3 regions of the Microbispora sp. CL1-1 genome follow, and region 3 is predicted to be linked to each of the others. Evidence: riboswitches for the same ligand, from Rfam matches in the RefSeq annotation. Region 3 holds a riboswitch; each other region holds the start of a gene.
What was found. Region 3 has a riboswitch for cyclic di-AMP ahead of HCK04_RS00755 (C40 family peptidase). Riboswitches for the same ligand answer to the same signal wherever they lie in the genome.
Positions count from the first base shown of each region.

Region 1: it holds a riboswitch for cyclic di-AMP, as region 3 does, so the genes downstream of both, HCK04_RS26755 (hypothetical protein) here and HCK04_RS00755 (C40 family peptidase) in region 3, are expected to answer to the same signal.
Region 2: it holds a riboswitch for cyclic di-AMP, as region 3 does, so the genes downstream of both, HCK04_RS19800 (CHAP domain-containing protein) here and HCK04_RS00755 (C40 family peptidase) in region 3, are expected to answer to the same signal.

Region 1 is NZ_JAATEK010000026.1:89,062-96,761, forward strand. Features, by position in the region: gene HCK04_RS26725 (GNAT family N-acetyltransferase) at 1-292, opposite strand, end outside; gene HCK04_RS26730 (PP2C family protein-serine/threonine phosphatase) at 410-1,522, shown strand; gene HCK04_RS26735 (response regulator transcription factor) at 1,528-2,133, opposite strand; gene HCK04_RS26740 (M50 family metallopeptidase) at 2,324-3,628, shown strand; gene HCK04_RS26745 (DinB family protein) at 3,652-4,164, opposite strand; gene HCK04_RS26750 (hypothetical protein) at 4,452-4,883, shown strand; gene HCK04_RS26755 (hypothetical protein) at 4,949-5,860, opposite strand; cyclic di-AMP (ydaO/yuaA leader) riboswitch at 5,895-6,033, opposite strand; gene galT (galactose-1-phosphate uridylyltransferase) at 6,104-7,162, opposite strand; gene HCK04_RS26765 (DeoR/GlpR family DNA-binding transcription regulator) at 7,341-7,700, opposite strand, start outside.
Region 2 is NZ_JAATEK010000016.1:539-8,238, forward strand. Features, by position in the region: partial or broken gene HCK04_RS19795 (DUF222 domain-containing protein) at 1-1,529, shown strand, start outside; cyclic di-AMP (ydaO/yuaA leader) riboswitch at 2,019-2,161, shown strand; gene HCK04_RS19800 (CHAP domain-containing protein) at 2,444-3,106, shown strand; gene HCK04_RS19805 (DUF305 domain-containing protein) at 3,381-4,040, opposite strand; gene HCK04_RS19810 (hypothetical protein) at 4,191-4,850, opposite strand; gene HCK04_RS19815 (SRPBCC domain-containing protein) at 5,194-5,988, shown strand; gene HCK04_RS19820 (PHB depolymerase family esterase) at 6,049-7,332, opposite strand; gene HCK04_RS19825 (IclR family transcriptional regulator C-terminal domain-containing protein) at 7,628-7,700, shown strand, end outside.
Region 3 is NZ_JAATEK010000001.1:157,952-165,651, reverse strand. Features, by position in the region: gene HCK04_RS00775 (AMP-dependent synthetase/ligase) at 1-10, shown strand, start outside; gene HCK04_RS00770 (SAM-dependent methyltransferase) at 317-1,150, shown strand; gene HCK04_RS00765 (glycosyltransferase family 4 protein) at 1,257-2,366, opposite strand; gene HCK04_RS00760 (hypothetical protein) at 2,460-3,368, opposite strand; gene HCK04_RS00755 (C40 family peptidase) at 3,473-4,093, opposite strand; cyclic di-AMP (ydaO/yuaA leader) riboswitch at 4,161-4,319, opposite strand; gene HCK04_RS00750 (C40 family peptidase) at 4,633-5,595, opposite strand; gene HCK04_RS00745 (NYN domain-containing protein) at 5,745-7,061, opposite strand; gene HCK04_RS00740 (DEDD exonuclease domain-containing protein) at 7,555-7,700, shown strand, end outside.

The DNA.
Region 1 (7,700 bases), on a different contig from region 3:
GGGTCATGAGGGCGGTCAGCACGCCGCGGCGGCGATGCGAGGGGAGCACGCCCACCGACGTGACGCCGGCCACGGGGATCGGCCCGCCCGGCACGGTCATGGAGAAGGACAGGATCTGCGCGCCGCCGACCGCGAGGTCACCGTCGAAGGCCGCGATCGTGCGGTCGATCTCCGCGAGCTCCCGCCAGCGCTCGCGGATCTCAGAAGGATAGGAGGAGTTGAACGCCTCGAACAGGACGTCCGAGTAGGCCGGCCATTCGGAATCCGTGATGGCGCGCACGGTGAGGCTCATCGTCTCACCGTAGAAGCCGGCCGCCGCGCGAGGCGAGCCAATATCCGTGCCGGATGATCTAGACGTTGGTCAAGCAGGTATCGCTACCTGGGATGTCCGGATACAGTCGAGGCCATCATGAATTCCCGTCCGGCGCCGCTGATCCCTCCTCGGCTGCGCGCGCTCCTGGCGCGTGTGCCACTCCTGGTGCCGTTGGTCCGCTTCGTCAGGAAGGTGTGGTCGAAGGACCGCTACCTTCTCATCGCTCTCGTCACGCTCACCGTCGTGGTCGGCGTGCTCGACGCGGACGTGTCGGCGTACTGGTTCTCGCCCTCGCTGCTGATCCTCTTCACGCTGATCGGCGGCCTCCAGCTCCGGCTGCGCAGTCTCGCGCTCCTGCTGTGCGTGGTCGTCGCGGCCCTGACGTACATGGGCCCGGTCAGGGGGGTGCTCAGCGTCGGCCCCGGCCTGCTCATCACGATGGCCTTCACGGCAGCGCTCGCCTGGACGATGGCGCGGACGCGGGGCAAGCTCGGCGTCCAGGGCCTGCGCGGCGACGCGATGCTGCTGGAGCTGCGCGACCGGCTCAAGCGGCAGAGCGAGCTGCCGCCGCTGCCCAAGGACTGGGGCGGCAAGGTGGTGCTGAAGCAGGCCGGGGGATCGTCGTTCGGCGGCGACTTCGTCGTCTCGATGCGGGAGGGCGACCGGGTTCAGCTGGCGGTCGTCGATGTTTCCGGCAAGGGCGTGGACGCGGGAACCCGCGCGCTCATGCTGTCGGGCACCTTCGGCGGCCTGCTCGGCTCGGTGGACGACTTCCTCGCGGCGTGCAACTCCTACCTGCACCGCCAGCTCGGCGACGAGGGGTTCGTCACGGCCGTGCACCTGGAGCTCGACCTGTCCACGGGGGAGTACACGATCACCTCGGCGGGGCACCCGCCCGTGGTCCGGTTCGACTCCGGGTCGGGCACGTGGCGGGTCTCCACGGCGAAGGGCGTCGTGCTCGGCGTGGTGCCCGATCTCGCCTGCGAGACCGACAGCGGCGTGCTGCGCAAGGGCGACGCGCTCATGCTGTTCACCGACGGGCTGATCGAGCAGCCGGGCAGGGACATCGACGCCGGGCTCGACCGGTTGCTCGGCGAGGCCGAGCGGCTGCTGCCGTCGGGATTCCGCGACAAGGCCCGGCAGCTCGTGCAGGCGATGTCCTCCGGCCACAACGACGACTGCGCGCTCGTCCTGATCTGGCGCCCCTGAGCCGCCTACAGCCAGCCGGAGTCGGTGGCGATCCGTATGGCGTCGACGCGGTTGCGCGCTCCGGTCTTGACGAGGATGCGCGACAGGTGGTTGCGCACGGTGCCGACGGACAGGCCCAGCTCGGCCGCGATGTCCTTCGAGCGCCCGCCGCCCGCCGCGAGCCGCAGCACCTCGTGCTCCCTCGGCGTCAGCGGGCAGTCGGCGGCCTCCAGCGCGGCGACGGCGAGCTCGGAGTCGACGACCCGGCGTCCGGCGACCATCCGGCGGATGCCGTCGGCCAGATGCTCGGGGGCCACCTCGATGCCCAGGTAGCCGAGGACGCCCGCCGCGAAGGCCCGCTTGATGTGCCCCGGGCTGGGCTGCGCCGACAGCAGCATCACGCGGCAGCGCGGGGCCTTCTCTCCCAGCCGCGCGGCGGCCGTGAGCCCGTCCACCCCGGGGAGGTCGGCGTCGACCACGGCGGCGTCCGGCCGTACGTCGAGTGCCGCGGGCACGATGTCCTCGCCCGACCCGACGTCCGCGACCACCCGCAGGTCGTCCTCCCCATCGAGGGACGCGACCAGGCCGCGCCGCACCAACGGAAGGTGTTCGGCCACCAGGATCCGGATCAAGATGCTCCCCTCTTGACGTCTTTCACAGGGTGATCGCCCAACTGCGTACTGTCAACGAAGTGTCCCCAACCGGTCACACACGGGCAAGCCGAACCGGCGCCGGAAAAGTCTTCGCCCTCGTGCGGGTGGGCTACGCTCGAAGGGTGCTTCGTCTGCCAGAGCACCTTCTCCGATTCGGGGGTACGCGCTGATGAGCTGGCTCTTCGCGGCCGGATTCGTGATCCTCTTCGTCGGTCTGCTGGTCTCGATCGCCCTTCACGAGATCGGGCACCTCGTGCCCGCCAAGCTCTTCGGCGTACGCGTGACCCAGTACATGGTCGGCTTCGGGCCCACCATGTGGTCGCGCAAGCGGGGCGAGACCGAATACGGCGTGAAGTGGGTGCCGCTCGGCGGCTACATCCGCATGATCGGCATGCTGCCGCCGCGTGCGTCCGACGAGCCCGGCAAGCTGCGCAGCGTCTCCACCGGTCCCTGGCAGGGCCTGATCGAGAACGCGCGGGCGGTCGCGTCCGAGGAGATCCGGCCGGGCGACGAGGGCCGGGTCTTCTACCGCAAGCCCTGGTGGCAGAAGGTCATCATCATGACCGGCGGCCCGGCGATGAACTTCGTGCTCGCGTTCGTGCTGTTCGCGGTCGTGATGATGGGCTTCGGCGTCCGTGAGCTGACCCCCGTCGTGGCCTCGGTGTCCAAGTGCGCCATCCCGGCGGCCGAGGCGGACCACCGGGACTGCCGCGACAGCGACCCGCTGACGCCCGCCGCCAAGGCCGGTCTGCGGCCCGGAGACCACATCGTCGCCATCGGCGGCACGCCGGTCACCGACTGGGAGGCCGCGCAGCGCCTGATCCGGGAGCACGGCGCGGGGGTGACCACGCTCGGCATCGAGCGGGGCGGGCAGCGGACCGACCTCCAGGTCGACCTGATCGCGCAGGACATGCCCTCGCTCACCGACCCGGACAAGATCGAGAAGAACGTCGGCTTCCTGGGAGTGAGCCCGACCACCGTCGTGGTGAAGAAGGGCCCCGGTTATGTCGTCGGGCAGATGTGGGAGCTGACCGAGCGCACCGCCGTCGCTATGGTCAACATCCCCAAGAAGATGGTCGGCGTGTGGAACGCCGCGTTCTCGGGGGAGAAGCGCGACCCGAACGGGCCGATCGGCATCGTCGGGGCGGGCCGCATCGGCGGTGAGATCGCCGCCTCCGACCTCTCGGTCGAGAACAAGATCGAAATCTTCATCAACCTGCTCGCCGGGCTGAACCTCGCCGTGGGCATGTTCAACCTGATCCCGCTGCTGCCGCTGGACGGCGGCCATATCGCCGGCGGGCTCTGGGAGGGCGTCAAGCGGGCGTTCGCGCGGGTGCGCCGCAGGCCCGTCCCCGGTTATGTGGACGTGGCCAAGGCGCTCCCGCTGACGTACGTCATGGCGGCCCTGCTGGTCGTCATGGGCGGCCTGCTCATCTACGCCGACCTCGTCAACCCGGTCCGCCTGTCCGGCTGAGGGAGGCCACTCGCCGTCGGGGGCTACTCGCCCGTCACGCCGTCGACGCGCTCGCGCAGCAGATCGGCGTGGCCGTTGTGGCGGGCGTACTCCTCGATCATGTGGCACATGATCCACCGCAGCGAGTAGTGGACGCCGTCACGAGTGGACGCCTTCGTCATGGCGTCCAGGTCGGCGCAGGCCTCCTCGGCCGCCCGCGCCTGCTCGATCTCCGCCTGCCAGGTCGCGAAGGCCTCCTCGGCCGACGCGGTGTCCACATTGTCGAACTCGCCGTCCGGGTCGTCGGCACTGAAGTAGATGCCGCCAAGATCCTCGCCGTTCAGCCGCCTCCGGAACCAGGCCCGCTCGACGTCGGCCATGTGCCGTACGAGGCCGAGCAGCGACATGCTGGAGGGCGGCACCGAGCGCAGCCGCAACTGCTCCTCGGTGAGGCCCCGGCACTTCACGGCGAGGGTGTCACGGTGCCAGTCCAGCCAGGCGCGCAGCATCTCGCGCTCTCCCGCGACGACGGGGGGATCGATACGTGTGTCGGTCATCCCGGCATCCTCCCCCGGACCCGGCGCGTAGTCACCCCGATTAGCGGGCGGAGGCACCCGGCGGTTCTGCCCGTCCCGGCACCCCCCTCCTGAGCGCGGTTCATGACGTAGCCGAAGGCCGGGCCGCACGCCGGGCCTGCACCCGACGGGAGGCCGAACCCGGCCGTCTTGACTCGGATTCGGACAGGTAATTGATCAGACTTGTGTAATTGTGGCGAATGTGATCAAAATCAGTTCAGCCTTCAACTACTTGGTTGAAGCGTCACACCGTACGGATGAGGAGAGGCATGAAGCGCACCATCTCCGTTCTCACCGTCGCCGCCGGCGTTCTCGGCGTCACGCTCACCGGCGCCGGCCCCGCGCTCGCGGACACCTCCGCAGTGGACTGCTCCACGGGCGGGTACACCTACGTCGTCAACAAATACGTCCCCACCAACGTCGAGTCGCCGGCGGTGGACAATCGCCTCTACAACATCGCCGGTCCGACGGCGTACACGCACGAGGTCTGCCTCGACATCCCCGACAACGAGACGTTCACGATCGAGGTCCGGATCGGGCCCACGGGGTCACAGCAGGTCATCGTGGACGACAGGCCCGGGGACAAGATCTTCCGCTTCTCGCCCGGCACCAACACCTTCTGGCAGGTCTACGGCACGCTGACCGGGCCCGGCAGCACCTACCTCTACTACACCTGGCACGAGAAGCAGATCCCGGCCTGACCCGGAGCGGGCCGGCCGCCTCGCTCGCCGAGGTGGCCGGCCCACCCCGCGAGTGCCCTGGCAGGTCAGTACATCGAGATGTGTACGTGGTCGTAGTGGTTTGCGGTGATTCCGCCGCGGTCGGACATGAGCCGCCAGCCGGGACGGCCGAGGTTGTAGATGCGCTGCTGCCAGATCACGTACATGACGCCGAGCTTGGGGCCGTTCTTGATGGCCCAGTCGGCCAGGCTGTCGCCGAGCGCCTTCATCTCGGGGGAGGGCATGGCGCCGCCCGAGCTCATCATGAAGTCGCAGGCGCGCCCGAGAGGATGCTCGCCGCTGTTCTCCGCCCGGTAGCAGCCCACCGGGAACCGCAGGCTGAAGTGGTTTTCGACCTCGGTGCGCATGAACCTCATCCGGGGCGTGATGTTGTCGGCACCGCTGGGCAGCTCCGGTGCCCACGACCCACCCGGGAGCTTTCCCGGCGCGATCGGGATCAGCGCGTCGAGCTTGTCCTTGATCTCGTCGATGAGGTCCTCGGCGTCCTTGCGCTGTACGGCGACCGCCTCGGCCTGCGCCTTCAGTTGCGCGGTCAGCGTCTTGGCGGCGTCCGCGGCCTGCTGCCGGGCGTCGCGGACCCGGTCGAAGTGCGCGAGCCGGGCGGCCTGTTCCTCTTTGAGCTGGTAGTTGAGCGCGGCGGTGTTCATGTCGGGCAGCGCCATCGCGCTTTCGGTCTGGTAGCGCAGCCCGGCCATCTGCCGTACGGCGTCGCTGGCGGCCTGGTAGTCGGCCTGGGCCCTGGCCAGCCGGTCGCGAGCCGCCTTCTCCTCCTCACGGGCCTTGGCGAGGGCGACACGCTTGGCGTTGTAGTCGGCGATCAGCCGGTTGACCTTCTGCCGCAGGTCCGACAGCTCCTTCTTGAGCTGTTTCTCCGTCGGTTTGGGCTCGGCGACGCCCGGCGCCGCCGTACCGAACACGAGGACGGCGGAGGCGAGCACGCCGACAGCCAGGGGGAATGCGCGGGGCAGAGCCCACTCCTCTCCATCTGCCGACCGGGTTAGCTGACGGGTTCGGGCTGGAGGAGCCCGGGCAGGCGACTGCCTTGACCCCAGGTGCGTGATTGGGTCCCCGGTTCCCGGGCGGGGCGCCCGGGATTAGGCGTACCGGTTGTGACGGCCGGTGTCAGGGATACTAGTGGTAAAGAAACCGTCGCTGCCACCAAAGCCGCAATCAATCGGAGATCAGGCCGTTATCGCCTCGCGAAGCATCCGGGCGGCCTCCTCGGGCAGCACGTCGTTGACGAACGCGCCCATGGCCGACTCCGATCCGGCCAGATACTTGAGCTTGTTGGGCGCCCGCCGGATCGTGAAAAGCTGCAGGTGAAGGTAGGCGAGGTCGCGCCGGTAGGTGACAGGAGCCTGGTGCCAGGCCGCGACGTACGGCATGACGGCGCCGAACAGCCCGTCCAGGCGGCGCAGCACCTCGATGTAGAGCGGCGCGAACGCGGCTCGCTCCTCCGGCGACAGCGCCGGGATGTCGGGCACCTGGCGGTGCGGGTAGACGTGCACCTCGAACGGGTAGCGCGCGGCGGCGGGCACGAAGGCCGTCCAGTGCTCGTTGGCGGCCACCACCCGGGGGCCCTTCCGCTCGGCGGCCAGGACATCCGCGAACAGGTTGCCGCCCTGATGACGGGCGGCGGCGTTCAGCATCTGCCGGGTGCGCGGCGTGACGTACGGATAGGCGTAGATCTGCCCGTGCGGGTGCGGCAGCGTGATGCCGATCTCGGCGCCGCGGTTCTCGAAGCAGAAGACCTGCTCCACGCCGGGCAGCGAGGACAGCTCGGCCGTACGGTCGGCCCACGCCTCGACGACCAGCTCGGCCTGCTCGTCGCTCAGCGAGCTGAACGACGCGTTGTGGTCGGAGGTGAAGCAGACGACCTCGCAGCGCCCGATCCCCGGACGCACCTCGCTCAGCCCGCCCACCTGCTCGTACGAGCCCGTGTTGAAGCTGAACGACGGGAAGCGGTTCTCGAACACCGCCACCTCGTACGGCGAGGGGATCTCCGAGCCGGGATGACCCGGGCAGAGCGGGCACTCCTCCGCCGACGGCAGGTGTGTGCGTGTCTGGCGATGCCGGGCGACGGCCACCCACTCGTCCATCAGGGGGTCGTAGCGCAGCTCGGAGGCGAGCGGGCGCGGCGGCAGGTCCCTGGTGTCGATGGCGCTGTGGTCGGCGTCGTCGCGCCGGTCGAAGTAGATCAGCTCACGGCCGTCGGCGAGATGGGTGATGGTGCGCTTCACAGAGCGGTCTCCAGCTTCACGGTGCGATCTCCGGCTTTCACAGTGCGGTGTCCCGGGTCGGAGCGGGCTTACAAGGGGGTCGGTGCGGGTTTGCGAAAGGGGGACACGGCGGGCGCGCGGAGGCCGGGGGATGCACCGGGTTTACTACAGGCGTCGGAGGACGTGCGGCGGGCCGGCGTCACAGCGCGGTCTCCAGCTCGGTCTCCCCGGACGGATCGACGAGGAGGAGCTCGCCGGCGTGCTCCGACAGCGCGTCGCGTGCCTCCTCCGGCAGGCCGACGTCGCTCACGACCACGCCGGCCTCGTCGAGGGCGGCGATCGTGCTGAAGCCGATCGTCCCCCACTTGGTGTGGTCGGCCAGGACCACGAGCTGCTGGGCGGCCGCGATGAGGGCGCGGTCGGTCTCCGCCTCCAGCAGGTTGGGCGTGGTGTAACCGGCCCGGACGCTCATGCCGTGCACGCCCAGCATGAGCGTGTCGACGTTCAGGGAGCGGACGGCCGCCACGGCCACCGGGCCGACCAGCGCGTCGGAGGGCGT
Region 2 (7,700 bases), on a different contig from region 3:
CTGCCGAGACCGAGGCGGATGCCGGTGCCGGGAGCGCCGACACCACTGCCGCCCCTGCGCCCGCCGACGCCGACGACGCCGTTTCCGGCGCGATGGCCGACCCCGATGCTTCGGGTGGCACCGATACCCCTGACGGCCCGGACGGGCTCGACATCGCCGAGGCTGCCCCTGCCACCGGCCCTGCCGCTGGCTCTGGCGACGCCGCGATCGGACTTCGCGATGAGGAGCCTTGTGGCTGGGGAGCCGGTGAGCGCGGGGCCGGTGAGCGGCGGCCCGGCGAGTGCGAGCCGCGCGACACCACCGCAAGCACCGCCTCTGCTGAGGGCGACCACACCGCGAATGCCGGCTCCGCCGAGGACGACGACACCGTGAGTACCAGCTCTGCCGGGAGCGACGAGACCGCGCCCGCCAAGGGCGATGGGTGGGATCGCGGTGCGGCCCGGTCTGGAGCAACCCATGTCCGGCGGGGTGTGTCAGCATGGCCTGCTCATGGTGGCGGGCATTGGCACACAGCCCCTTCGCACGCTGCCCCTTCGGACACAGTCTCTTCGGACATAGCGTCTTCGGGTGCGACGGCTTCGGTCGCGACGGCTTCGGATGCGCCGCCATCGCAGGCGGCGCACTCGCAGGCAGCGCCTACGGAGGTGGCGCCTTCGGAGGCGGCGTGGCCGGACCCTCCGCCCGAGGACGCCTCCGCACGTCACACCCACGCCGGGCCTGGGCCTGCGGGGGACTGCCGGCATGGCCACAGCACGTGCCGGTGCGACGGCCAGGGCGCGTGCCGGTGCTGCGGCGAGGCGCGGTGCTCGCGTGCGACGCAGGCGTCGGGGACATCGGGACCGTCGGGAGCGACGCCCGGCGGGCCCGGACCGGAGCGGGAGACACCACCCGGATGGGCATCGGAAACGGCACCGGGAGCCGGGCGAGCGACACCGGAGACGGCGCAGGAGGCATCGCAAGGAGCCGCACAGGGGGCATCGCGGGGGGCGGCGCAAGGTGGGTCACCGGGATCTCCGGGTGCGTCGGCGGGCGCGATGCCCGGGGCGTTCTTGGGTGCGTCGTTGGGAGCGTCGGCAGGCACGCTGCTGGGGGCGTCGTTGGGGATGGCACCGGGGACAGCGCCGGGGTTGTTGCTGGCGACCGGGCAGGTGCTGCCCGTCTCCAGCGTGCATCGGCTCGCCCGGACCTCGACTCTGGTGCGGATCGTCATGAACGCCGAGGGACAGGTGCTGGACATGGGGCGCAAGGTCCGTCTGGCGACTCCTGCCCAGCGGCGGGCCATCTTCGCCCGGTATGCCACGTGCTGGGTCGACGGCTGCCCGCTCCCGGCGACCATGTGCCAGATCGACCACGCCGACAACTGGAGCACCGGCGGGCTCACGGACCTGAAGCTGCTGGGCCCGGCGTGCCAGTTCCACAACCGCGACCGCTACCAGCACCCCGAGCGCTACACCCGCCGCAAAGTCGGCGAAGACCGCTGGGCCTTCACCTACCACCGCCTCGGACAAGCCCGACGACTACACGAGTAAGGCGGGAGGCAGGCGGTGGAGGACCCACAGGCCGGCCCAGGCGACGCACGGACCGGCCCCGGAGGCTGCGGGCGTGAGGCGTGAGGCGTGAGGCGGGAGCGTGGGCGATGCGCAGGGCAGGCCCAGGCTGACGCGCGGACAGACCCGGCGACTACGCGAGCGAGGGGAGCGCCAAGACAGCCGGAAGCCCTCGACCGCGTCGGCACTCGGCCCAGCAGACCCCGCGCCGGCAGACACGCGCGAGCAGGCCCGCGCTGGCAGAGCCGCGCCGGCAGACCCCGCGCCGGCAGACCCGCGCTGGCAGAGCCGCGCCGTACGGCGTGGTGTGGCGCATCTCACCGCGGGCGGCCCGCGACCGTGAGGACCTGCGGAAGCAGGGAACGGCGACAGCCGGGATGATCCCCTTTACAGGCCATTTGGCCGTGTCTTACTTGTTATCTACTAAGCTTCCCGTGTGTCTCGCCGGTGAGCGGTCCTCAACCCGAGGACGACCGGCGACCGCCGAATCCCGGAAGTCATCGATCCCGGGAACCGGGGACCCACGTCTCTTGGGGTGAATCCGGACCATCCGGTAGGGCTACTCCTGGCCCGAACCCGTCAGCTAACCCGGTAGGCGGCCAAGGAGAGGAGAGCGTGGAGTGTCGGCTCCACCTGCCCACCCGGTCCGCGTCGTGTCGCCGGACCACCTGCCCGCCCTGGAACGTCTCCAGGCTTCCGGGGTGATGGCGCGCCCGTGACGGGCTGCCACATCTCCCGTTTCTGATTCCGCCCCGCCGTGGCGTGTCCCCGGACGGTCATGCCGTCATGCCGCACGCCCGCGGGCCGGTTCGTCATGTCTCGAAGCGCGCCATGAGGAGCCCCCGATTTCCACCGATCCGATAGCTCGACAGCTGCTCGACGCCGTACGCCCCGAGCTGGGCTACCGCGAACGAGCCGGGAAACACACCAAGTTCGGCGAGTGGTACGCCGAAAACGTCGCCAAGGACCCCGACTTCAAGGCCGCCCCGTGGTGCGACATGTTCGTCTCCTGGGCGGCCGACCGGGCCGGGGTGCAGGACCATGTCGGCGAGTTCGCGCTGACCACGCGGCACGCCAAGTGGTTCGAGAAGCACCACGCCTGGAGCGACAAGCCCGAGCCGGGCGCCGTGGTCTTCTTCGCCTGGTCAGGGTCCAAGAAGATCCGCGACATCGACCACGTCGGCATCGTCGAGAAGGTCGTCGGCCGGAAGGTCCACACGATCGAGGGCAACGTCGACGGCGTGTGGCTGAAGCGCAAGGTCCGCGACACGAGCACGATCGTCGGGTACGGCCTGCCGCGCAAGGTCAAGGTGACGCCGAAGACGCCGGTGACGATCCAGCCCATGGCGGCCGTGAACGCGAGCGTCCAGAGCGCCGCTGCGCCCGCCACCAGGAACATGGCGGCCACGCAGGGGAAGCCGCTCGACATCGTGTGGTCGCCGGGCGACGCCGTCCTGTCGGCCGGTCTGCTGTTCGCGGTGGTCTCCACCGCCGTGACCGGGATACGGGTCAAGACCGCGGCGGCGTCGTCCGACGGACGGCACCGCAAGCGCGGGTGACCTCCCCCTTCCGGATCTCCCGCCGCTCATAGGGACTCCAGCCCGGGCCTTGGGACCTCCGGCCCGGCCCTGGCGATCTCCGGCCCGATCAGGGGAACCTCCGGCCGGTCCGAAACGGCCAGGGCTTCGAACGCCATACTCGACGGCGCCACGCTCGTCGGCGACGTGTTCGACGGCGCCGTGCTCGCCGCTTCCGCCGTGGCGACTGCCACGGCGAGCACGGCGCCGGTCCGGGCCGTCACGGTGCCCTGACCCGGCATGCTGACCCGGCAGGTCAACCAGGCAGGCCGCTCAGCATGCTCTTCATCTCCTTGATCTCGGCCGACTGGCTGGAGATGATCGACTCCGCCAGCCTACGCGCCGGCTCGTAGCTTCCGCCGCTCAGCTCGTCGCGCGCCATGGTGACGGCGCCTTCGTGGTGCCGGATCATCATCGTGAGGAAGGCCCGGTCGAAGTCCCGTCCGGACAGCCCTTCGAGACGCCGCATGTCCTCGGGGGACATCATCCCGGGCATGGCGTGATGCGTCGGCGCCGGGCTCTCCCCGGGCACCTGTTCGCCCCAGGTCGTGAGCCAGCCGCTCATCGTCCGGATCTCGGGAGCCTGCGTGGCCTCGATCCGCCGGGCGAGCCGCGCGACCCGGGCGTCCGCCGCCCGGTCTTCGGCCAGTCGCCCCATCTCCACCGCCTGCTGATGATGGGGGATCATCATCCGGGCGAACATGACGTCCTGGTCGTTGTGGTCGGCCGTCGTTGTCGGCGGCGTTGTCGGCGGCGTTGTCGGCGTCGGCGTCGGCGTCGGCGTCGGGTCGCTGGGCGCGGTGGGCACACCGGGTGAGGAAGGCGTCGCGGCCGAGGCGGCGGTGCCGTACGCGCCGCCCGTGCCGGCCAGCAGACCGGCTGTCAGCAGGGCGACCGGCAGGACACGTCCGTTCATCGGCCAACACCTCCGTACGTCCCGGCGGCTGGTCGAGGACCGGCGCCGCCCCGCCCGCGGTGCCGGCGGCGGCGCCACCCCCGGTGCGCCGTCGCCGCACGAACCGTGTGGCGAACCTGGTCCTCCTGTCGTACCCGTGGAACGTTCCCGTCAGCCGTTGAACGTGATCCTGAACCGGTAGTTGTCGCCGTAGGTCGAGCCGCGGATGGTGAACGCCGCGCTCCCCGAGCTCACCCGGCCCGAGACCGTGGCCCCGGCGTTGACGGCGTAGAGGAAACGAGACGTGCCGAGATCGCGGCAGGGGACGATGGTCTTCTCGCCGTAGAAATGGTTGAACGTGGCCCCTTCGGCGCGGTGGCTGTCGACCAGCTTGCCGGACCAGGAGGTGCCCGATCGGCTGGTGACCCAGTAGCCCAGCAGGAGTTTCGGGTCGCGTACGTTACCGCCGAGATCGCGGGCCGACGCGGTGACAACGTGGGCGGAGCCGAACTGGAAGGATCCGAGCGCTCCGATGTCGCCCACATAGAACTCCCAGTAGAAGGGGTTGCGTTCGACCCTGCCCGCGGCGGACTTGCGTGGACCGGTGACGAATTTCGCGGCCGCCTTGTATCGGCTGGTGCCGACGAACCGGTGCTCGCCCCAGAGGGGACCTCCGCAGTAGTCGTAGACGTCGACCACCACGGTGGCGGTGCCACGATAGATCCGCAGGGCGGACTGTGCGCCGGCCGCCGGGCCGGACGGGACCACCGCCCCGAGGACCGCGGTCACCGAGACCGCTGCCGCCGCTAATCGGAATTTCCGTGTCTTCATGAGAAATCCCCTCCTTGTCGTGCCGTCGATCCGGAACTCCTCCACGGGCCGGCGGGAACCTCACCGTAAAAGACCGCCGTGGTCTTACCAATGACGTGTGCATACACGGTTGGTAACGCCTTGTGTCGATCCGAAAGTGGCGGCGACATAAATGACGGAGGAGAGTAATGACGGACTGATTCCGGGGCGCGACATACATATCGACCACCGGTCTGTTGCCCTATTCACCCCCATTTGTGGAGCGTTGCGCTCCTGTCCCTGATCATCGGGCGAGGTTGACATGCAGCCGTACGGCTGCCTATCGTTCATGCAGCCAAAGGGCTGCATGTCCGGGATGGGGAAGATGGACGAAGTGTTCAAGGCGCTGGCCGACGCCAGCCGCCGCAGGTTGCTGGACAGCCTGAACGCCCGCAACGGCCAGACGCTGCGCGAACTGTGCGCGGGGCTGGACATGGCGCGGCAGTCGGTCAGCAAGCACCTGGCGGTGCTGGAGGCGGCGAACCTCGTGACCACGGTGTGGCGTGGCCGGGAGAAGCTGCACTACCTCAACGCCGTGCCCATCAACGCCATCGCGGACCGCTGGATGAGCAGGTTCGACCGCGAGCGGGCCCGTGCTCTCGCCGATCTCAAGAACGCATTGGAGCAGGAGCCGATGAGCAACCCCGAGTTCGTCTACACCACCTACATCAAGACCACGCCCGAGCGGCTGTGGCAGGCACTCACCGACCCCGGCTTCACTCGGCGCTACTGGGGACTGTCCTTCGACACCGACTGGCAGACGGGGGCGCCGATGACCTGGCACCAGGGCGGTGTGGCGATCACCGATCCCGAGCAGGTGGTCGTCGAGTCCGACCCCGGCCGCAGGCTCTCCTACACCTGGCACTCCCTCACCCCCGAGTGGGCCGAGGCGGTCGGCCTGGGGGAGGACGTGCTCGCCAAGCTGAAGGGGGAGCGCAGGTCGCGGGTGACGTTCGAGATCGAGCAGATGGGGGAGACGGTCAAGCTGACGGTCGTCCACGACGGCTTCGAACCCGGCAGCACCCTGCGCGAGATGGTCGCCGGGGGCTGGCCCCAGGTGCTGTCCGCGCTCAAGACCCTGCTGGAGACGGGTGAGCCCCTGCCGGCCGTGAGCGTGTGACGCGTGGGCCGCGCCCCGGGCCCCGGCCTATCGGGGAGCGGGGCCCGGGGCGCGGCAGGTTCAGCACTGGCCGTCGGCGAGCACCCAGTAGTCCGGGCCGGTCTGGCGCAGCGCGTGCGTGGTGAAGGTGTTCCACAGGCCCATCGCGTCGTTCGACCCCTTGGCATAGGTGTAGCCGCCCGACTGGTACGCCCGCCCGGCGGTGGTGTGGGCGTAGTTGCTGGCCCGTACGCACGTGCCCGGCGGCGTGGCACTCGGCGAAGGGCTCGGCGAAGGACTCGGCGAAGGGCTGGGCGAAGGACCGGCGCTGGGGGACGGGCTGGGCGTGGCGCTCGGCGAGGGGCTGGGCTGCGCGCCGCCGTCAAGGCCGAAGAAACGGGCGTCGTGGTAGGCCGAGCAGATCGTGTCGAGGAAGTACGCCGCGGTGGCCCCGCACTGGTCGGCCGCGCCGCCCGGATCGACCGGCAGGCCGTGGCCCATGCCGCTGATCTCGTAGAGGCGCACGTCGTCGTCGCCGTACACCTTGAGGGTCGTGCCACCGGTGAGCGACCTGGTGGAGGCCGGAGTCTGGGAGACGCCCCGCACGTTCGTCCACTGGTCGCGCAGCTGGGCGCCGTTGGCGGGCACGACCGTGTAGTCGGACTGGCCCTGCCAGACGGCCACTCGCGGGTACGGCCCGGAGTAGCCCGGATAGGCGTTCCGCACCAGGTCACCCCACTGCTGCGGGGTCCTGCTCGTCGGGCCGTACTGGCAGCCGGACGCCTCGAGCAGGCTGCTCGCGCAGCGGTAGGCCAGGCCGGCCCCGATCGATCCGGCGGCGAAGACGTCCGGGTACGTCGCCAGCATGACGGCGGACATCGCCCCGCCCGCCGACAGCCCGGACACGTAGACCCGCGCGGGGTCGGTCCCGTAGTTGGCGACCGCGTACGCCACCATGGCGCGGATGGACGCGGCCTCGCCCTGCCCTCTCGTGGTGTCGCCGGTCTGGAACCAGTTGAAGCAGCTCGACGAGTTGTTGGAGCTGGAGGTCTGCGGCAGCACCAGGGCGAAGCCCCACTGGTCGGCGTACTTGCGCCACCCCGAGTCGGCGAAGTAGCCGCTCGCGTTCTGCGTGCAGCCGTGCAGCAGGACGACGAGCGGACGGCCTGCGGGCAGGTTGTCAGGGCGGTAGGCGTACATCGCCAGGTTGCCGGGGTTGGATCCGAAGGAGCCGACCTGCGTCAGCGAGGCGGCCCGCGCGGGCGGGGGGATCAGGGCCGTGCCGAGCAGGCCGGCGAGGACGAGCAGGAGGGTCGTGAGGGCGAGGGCCGCTCGCGGCGGCCGTACGGGGAAGGACGTGACCATGGGGGCTCCTTGACCTGGCGCACCGATCCTTTCCGCGCACGGTAGGTCGCCGGTGATCCTCCCGACATGGCGGCCGGACACACTTCTCATGGTCCTGTCATGGCGTTGTTAGCGCGCCGCTCGTGCGGACAGAGGTCCGCATGGCGGTCATGCAACGGCCTGTCAACCACCGGCTGGGCGTGTTACGGCGGTGTGACGCTGGTCATCTCTGACCACGCAGAGCGCCGACAGGCGGACAGTCGGCCGTGGGCAGGGTCTAAGGTTGACTCGGCGAGTTCGAGCGGAAGAGGCGTTCATGGCACGAGGCGACACCGGACCTGACTTCATCGAGGCGCTCGCGCGCGGCCTCGATGTCATCAGGGCGTTCC
Region 3 (7,700 bases):
CGGCGACTGAGCGGCGACCTGGACACCGCGGGTGCGCCGGGCGCGCCGACGGAACTCCTGAAAGTTTCATCGGCGTCGGCGCACCCTCCGGACGGCGCGGGCCGCGGTCGCGCGAGAGGACCGGGACGGCCGGGGACATGCGGTGATCAGCCCCCTATGGGAGTGGGTCTTCTTCGCCGCCGGTGACGGACGACCTGCGGCGACGCCGCGCCGGCCCTGTTGACCACCGGAAACATCGCAGCCGTCCCGCAGCAGCGCGTTTCGCTTGGTTATGCTCCAAGCGCATCCATGATCATTGTCTGGAGAGGGGCGGGCGATGAGCGACAGAGCCGGCAGATGGAACTGGACGCACCGCGATCCCGACTACCTCCCCCCGGAGATCGACACCACGAAGCCCAGCATCGCGCGCGTGTACGACGCGTTCCTCGGCGGCAAGGACAACTTCGCGGTGGACCGCGCGGTCGCCACGGAGGGCATGCGGCACTTCCCCGACCGCGGCGAGGGCGCCCGCAACAACCGGGCCATGCTGTTCCGCGGCGTGAAGTACATGGCCGCGCAGGGCATCGACCAGTTCCTCGACATCGGCTCGGGCCTGCCCACGATGGACAACACCCACTCGGTCGCGCAGCGGATCGATCCCGCCGCGAAGGTCGTCTACGTGGACAACGACCCCATCGTGCTGGCCCACGCGCGGGCGATCCTGCAGACCGACAAGCGCACCCGCGTGATCACCGCGGACATGCGCGAGCCCGAGGTGATCCTCGGCCACCCCGAGGTCGATGGCTTCCTCGACTTCTCCCGCCCCATCGGCCTGCTGCTGGTCGCCGTGGTCCACCACCTCGCCGACGAGGAGGACCCCGACGGCCTCGTGGACACCTACAAGGCCCGCCTGGCACCCGGCAGCTACATGCAGCTCACCCACTTCTGCTCCTGCGCGCCGGAGATGCGCGAGCTGGAGGCGGTGCTGCTGCAGATGCTGGGCACCGGCCGCGCCCGCGACATGCCCGAGATCGTGCGGTTCTTCGACGGCCTCGAACTGATCGAGCCCGGCGTGGTGCACGTGCCCGAGTGGCGTCCCGAGAAGCCCGTGAGCTACCCCCTCGACCTCGGCGGCATCTGCGTCGCCGGCGGTGTGGGCCGCAAGCCCTGACCGGCCGGAACGACCTCGCGGGCGTGCCCACGAGGCGGCCGCACAGCGGGCGTGCTCCCGGCTGAGGCAGCCACACAGCGGGCCGTGCCCACCGGCTGAGGCTGCCTCACAGCAGCGCGGCGAACCGGGCCGCGACGAGGTCCCAGCGCCACTCCTCCTCGATCCAGGCCCGGCCCCGCTCGCCCATCGCGCGGGCGCGGGCGGGGTCGGCCAGCAGATCGCCCACCGCGGCGGCCACCGCCGTGTGCGACGTGCCGTCGACCACCAGGCCCGTCTCGCCGTGCCGTACGGCGTCGGGGGCGCCCCCGGAGGAGCCCGCGACCACGGGCAGCCCGGTGGCCGACGCCTCCAGATAGACGATGCCGAGGCCCTCCACGTCGAGCCCGCCGAACCTGCTGCGGCAGGGCATGGCGAACACGTCGCCCGCGTCGTAGTAGGCCGGGAGGGACGCCCAGGGCACGGACCCGGTGACGACCACCGAGCCGCGCAGGCCGGCCCCCGCCGCCGTCCGTTCCAGCGACCGCCGCAGCGGGCCGCCGCCGACCAGCAGCAGGACCGCGCCGGGAACCCGCCGCAGAACGAGCGGCCAGGCCCGCAGCAGCACGTCCTGGCCCTTGCGCGGCACCAGCCGGGAGACGCACACGACCACCGGCCGGTCGCCCAGGCCGAGGGACGCGCGGATCCGGTCGCCGCCCGCCCCCGGACGATAGAGGGTCGTGTCCACGCCGGGCGCGAGCCGTACGAGCCGGGAGGCGGGCACGACCCGGGCGATCCGGCGGCGGGTGTACTCGCCGAGATAGGTCACGATGTCGGCCCCCGCCCCGATGCGGCGCAGCAGGGCGCGCGCGCCCGGCAGGCGGGCCCACGACGCCTCGTGCCCGTGGGTGAGCATGACGATGCGGCCCGCGCCCGCGGCGCGCAGGCCGGGAGCCAGCAGCCCCAGCGGCGCCGCCGCGCCGAAGACGACGGTCGCGCCGTCCTCCACCAGCGCCGCCGCCCGTCGCGCCACCGCGCGGGTCGGCAGCATCAGCGAGGAGGGATGCCGGACCACCTCGTACGGCTGGCGGGCGTCGAACTCCTCACACCCCTTCCAGCGCGGGGCGTACACGACCACGGAGCCGGGCGGCCTGCGCACGGCGAGGCCGTGCACGAACGCCTGGATGCCGCCCGGTCTGGGCGGGAAGTCGTTCGTGACGATCAGCGTCCGCTTCGTCATCCTCACCCCCGCTGCCGGCGTGATCACGCGGTCCCCCCGCGCCGCCCGAGAACGCATTGTCGCAGTCCCGGCCGGGTCGTCGCGGTCGGACGATCAGGTCCGGGCGAGCTGCTCGCGCGACCACGACCGCCAGGCGCGGGTCAGGTCGCCGGCGGTCAGCCCGAGCTCCTCCCGCAGGGCGGCGCCGATCTCCTCGCGCAGCGCGGCGCGATAGAGGGCGACCAGCCTCGGCTCGCCGAACCGGGCCGCGATGTAGCGGCAGGCGAGCCACGCCTCCTCGTACGCCTGGGCGGGCCTGGCGGCGAAGTCGGCGGGCCCCGGCAGGCCGCCGAGCGCCGCCCTCCCGGCCGCGACGTCGGCGGCCAGCTCGGCGGCGACCGTACGGACCGGCAGCCCGCTGTCCAGGTAGCCCACGTAGTCGGCGAAGCCCTCCATGAGCCACATCGGCACCGTGCGGCGGCCGGCGGTCGCGACGTGCGTCAGCTCGTGGGTCATGACGACCAGGCGGCCGGTCGCGGACAGGCGGGCGAACGCGGCCGGCTGCACGATCACCCGGTCGCCGGTGGCGACGGCCGCCAGGCCGTCCACCTTCGCCGGCGCGGCCAGCACGGCGGCCTGCTCCTCGGTGCGCGGCACCAGGACCACCGCGCCGCCGAGCCCGCCCCAGACCCTCGTGACCGTACTGCCCGCGCGGCCGGCCAGCGCGGCGATCTCGGCGACCAGCGGCCGGGGCGACCCGACGACGACGGCGCGCTCGCCGCGGGCGACCGAGGCGCCGGTCCACATGCCGGGATGCTCGCGTACGGCGGCGCGGGCGTCGAGCCGCAGGGCGCGCAGCGGGTCGGGCGGCGCCGCGGCGGCGGGCCCGGCCAGCAGCGCGGCCAGCGCGACGGCCACGGCCGCGATCCGGCGGGGAGTGGCCCCGGCGGGTCCGGGCCGGCTCCGGCCGGCTCCGGCACGCACGCCCGGCGCGCACGCGGGCACGCCGCTCGTGACAGTCACGCCGTGCATGGTAGCCAGCGCATGTCACGGCCCCGCCCACCTCGGCGAGGTGGACGGGGCCGTAAGGACGGCGCCGGTCGAGGGGGCTTGGTGACCGGTGCCCGTCAGACGCCCGGCCGGACGGCACCCACGAAGGTGCTCCTCCGGTAGGCGTCCAGCTTGTCGATCCTGACCCGCGTGCCGCTGTGCGGGGCGTGGATCATCCTGTTGTGCCCGACGTACATGCCGACGTGGCCGCCGCCGCTGGTGAAGATGAGGTCACCGGGCTCGAAGTGCCCCCAGGACACCTTCTTCCTGACCGCGCTGCGGATGGACCACGTCGTGCGCGGCAGCCGTACGCCGGCCTTGCGCCAGGCGTACTGGACCAGGCCCGAGCAGTCGAACGCGCCCGGTCCCGTGGCTCCGTAGCGGTAGGGGTCGCCGATCTGCTTCTCGGCGGCCTTCACCGCGCGCCGGGCCCTGGCCCGCTGGAGCGAGGCCCTGCTGATCTTCCGCTTGGCGGTGTGCCTCTTGGTCCGCTTCTTCGCGGCGGCGTTGCGGGCGGCGGTCTTCGCGCTCTCCTCGGCGCCCGTCTTCGTGGCCGTCTTCGTGGCCGTCTTGGTGGCCGTCTTCGTCGCCGTGGCCGTCGTGACGACCGTGACCGTCGCCGGGTCGGCCGCCGGGTCGGCCGCCGTGCCGGCTGCCGCCGCCGGATGTGCTCCAGCGACACCTACGGATGCCGTCAACGCGGCACCACTAACGGCAATTCGGGCAAGACGGGACAGACTGGGGGTGGTAGACAGGATCTCTCCTCGAGTCTTCCGCTCACGCCTACCGGGTTAGCTGACGGGTTCGGGCGGGGAAGTCGCCCTACGGCGCGCGATGCGCCGATTCACCCCGGACCTTCGCGTGAAGGTCGGTGGTTCCCCGGCTCCGTGCCTCCTGACTGCACGGACTCGGCTGGCCATCGGCGTCGGGGGGATCCCACGGGGGAGGGTGATGAAGGACGCCGATGCCGCTGGATGACTGCGACCGGCCGGCCGGACCGGGACGCACGGCGGCGAGGCGTGCTCGCCGCGGCCCAGAAGCTACCCAGGACTCGCGGCGTTCGGCAAAGCGCTCCAGCCGGATAAAGATCGCATAACGAAGGCCGCGGAGAAGAAATCGCAGCTTACCCACACCGCGAATGCGCCAAATGTGACCCTGCCCACAATTTGCACAACAAGCGCCGATGGGGTCACATTTGCCGCGTCAGTCACAGATCGTCACGGAGACGGCGGGACCGTCAGGGGCGCACGGCTCCGATCGCGTGATACTCGGCGAGTGTGACGACTTTCACAACATCGCCGGTCTGCGGGGCATGAACGACCTTCCCGTCGCCGGCGTAGATGCCGACGTGCCCGTATCCGGCGTGCCAGAGCAGGTCGCCCGGCTGGAGGTCGTCGAGCGAGACCCGGCGGCTCGCGCCCCAGGCCCACTGCTCGTAGCTCGTCCGGGGCAGCCGGACGCCCGCCGCCGCCCACGCGGCCTGCACGAGCCCGGAGCAGTCCCAGGCGCCCGGTCCGGTGCCCCCGTAGCGGTAGGGCTTGCCGATCTGCTTGTAGGCGAACTGGAGGGCGGCCAGCGCGTTGCCGGACGCCGGCCCGTTGTAGACGACGCCGGCGCTGTTGGGGTTGCCGGGGTTGAACGTCCCGAGCGAGCGCAGCAGCTTCATCTGCTCCCGGACGAGCTTGTCGACCTTCTCCTTCTCGTCCGCCAGCTCGTCCTTGACGTCGGCGGCCTCCTTGTAGACCTGCTTGCTCTGGTTGCGGCGGTTCTTGAGGTCCTTGATGGCGCCCTCGTACGCCTTGAGCCGCCCGGCCCGCTCGGCCGACATGTGGTTGAGCGTGGCGAGGCCGCTGAGCATGGCGTCGGGGTTGGAGCTGTAGAAGACGCCGCCCCACGACCCCATGTCGCCGACCTGGTAGCTGCTGACGGCCATCGAGACCAGCCCGGAGCGTAGCTCCTCGACCCGGGCGTTCTGCTTCTTGTAGTCCTCGTTGATCGTGAGGTACTTCTGCCGGGCCTTCTTCCACTTCTCGTTGGCCGCGTTATAACGGTCCACGAGCTGGTCGGCCTGCGCGTTGAGCTTGCTCAGCTTCGCTTTCACCTGCGCGACAGTGGGCTTCGGATCCGCCTGCGCGCCCGTCATCGGAGTGAGCAGGACCACGGCGGCCAGACCGGCGGCCACCGGCACACGCCCTCGCACTGAGCCCCCTTGAGGATAAACCTCTTTGATCGACGAAACCTGCGGCGCGACTCTATCTAGGCGATCTTGAAGCTTCAACCTATTCGCAGGTATTCGCGGCAGTCGTCACCTACTGTGACGTCGCAGGTCCGGGGCGTGCGCGGGACGCGTCAACCGCGGCCGAGACGGCGCAGCAGCAGGATCGAGGGCACCGGCCGGGCACCCATGCGGCGCACCGACTCGGCCACCTCCCGGTCGGAGGAGACGACCGCGATGGCCCGCCCCGGCGGCTCCGCCCGCACCAGCGTGCGGATGAGGTCGTCGGCGATCTCCCCGGGCGCGCTGAACATCACCCGCACCCCGCGCGGCGCGGACACCTGGACGGGCCCGTTCAGCTCGGCGCCGTCGAACACGCACGTCACCTCCGCCCGCGTCTGCACGGCGAGCCCGCCGAGCCCGGTCAGCAGCCGGGCTCGCTGGTCGGCGAGGGTCAGCGACGGATAACCGGTCTTGGTCACGTTGTAACCGTCGACGATCAGATGCAGGTGAGGGATGGCCAGGAGCTGGTCGAGAAGCTGCGGGTCGTCGTTGGCCAGCGCCCGCGCGGGCACGGCCGTCACGCCCGGCTCGCCGGGCACCACCGCGTTCACGTAGTCGGCCGGCCTGCTGATCGTCGTGGGCAGGCCGAGCTCCTTGCGCAGCCCGGAGGCGGCGTCCTGGAGCGCGTCAAGCAGCACCCGCACCCGGGCGTCCTCGATGCTGCGGCCCTCGCGGGCGGCCCTGCGGCTGGCCTCGAGCTGGCGCTCGGCGTCCGCCAGGCGCTCCTTGAGCCGGCGCAGCTCGGTCTCGGCCGCGCCGTTGGCGCTGGCAGCCCTGGCACGCGCCTCGGCCGTCTCGGCCTCCAGCTCGGCCGCCCTGGTCTCGGCGGCCTTGACCCGCTCGCGGGCGTCGTGCAGCTTGCGCCGCAGGTCGGAGTTCTCCACGCGGGCGGCCTTGAGCTGCTCGCGCACCCGGTCGATCTCCTCCTTGGCGGAGGCACGCTGCGCCGCGAGCTGCTCGCGCAGCCGCGTCTCCGCCTGCTCCCGCTGGGTGCCCGCGGCGGCGGCCTGCTCAAGGTCGGTCCGCGCCTGCTCGACCAGGTCCGGCCAGCCGGGCGGGCGGGTCAGGTAGGCCGCCGCCGCGACCAGCACCGGCTCGGCCGCCGGGGGCACCGTGCCCTCGGCCAGGCTCCCCACCAGCTCGGGCCAGGCGGTCTCCACCGCCTCGGCCACCCGCTCGCGGAACTCCTTGTCGTTTTCCAGCTGGGCCGCGATCGGCGCGCTGCCAAGACGGGCGCGCTTGCGCGGGTCGAACCTGGCGATGTTGCGCAACGGCGGCGGCACGGCCGCGGCGGGCATCGAGCCCAGCACCTGCGCGGCGACCTCCACCACGTGTAAACGGACCTGCTCGGGCAACGGACGAGACAGGCCTTCTCCGGCTGAACTCATCTCGTCGCTCCTCGGCCGTGTCCTACAGATCTTCTGCCCACTGGGGTCGCCCCGGCGGCGCCTCGCGGTGCTGTCGCCCCCGAATGCGAGAACGTCCCGATATCCGGCGTCCCCGAGGCGTGAGCCTCACGGCGCGCCCACCGGACCGCCCTCCCACGGCAAGATCTGCGAGACACTCCCATGTTCCTGTCTTCTTTTAAGGGTACGGCCGTCACACCGTGACCATGTCGCGTTCATGATCTGTCACGACGTCCGCCGGGGCCGGGACCCGGCGACGCACAACCCCTTCGCGGACGGCCCGATTCCCGTCCGTACGCTTTCGGCGGTGTTCACACGCTTCGCCGGGGCCTGGAGCGACGAGCTGGTCTACGCGATGCCGGCCCGCGAATGGCGCGCCGCAGCGGCCTGGGCGCAGCCGCCCGCCTGACCGTCGCTTGACCTCCGCATGGGGTGGGTGCGGCAATTGTCGGTCGGGACTTCTATGGTCTTGGGCGTGGATGCGGTACAGGGCACGCTGGACGAGCTCGGCACTCCCCTGCGGGAGGTCACGTTCGTCGTCTTCGACCTGGAGACCACCGGCGGGTCGTCCGCGGAGCACGCCATCACGGAGATCGGCGCGGTGAAGGTGCGCGGCGGCGA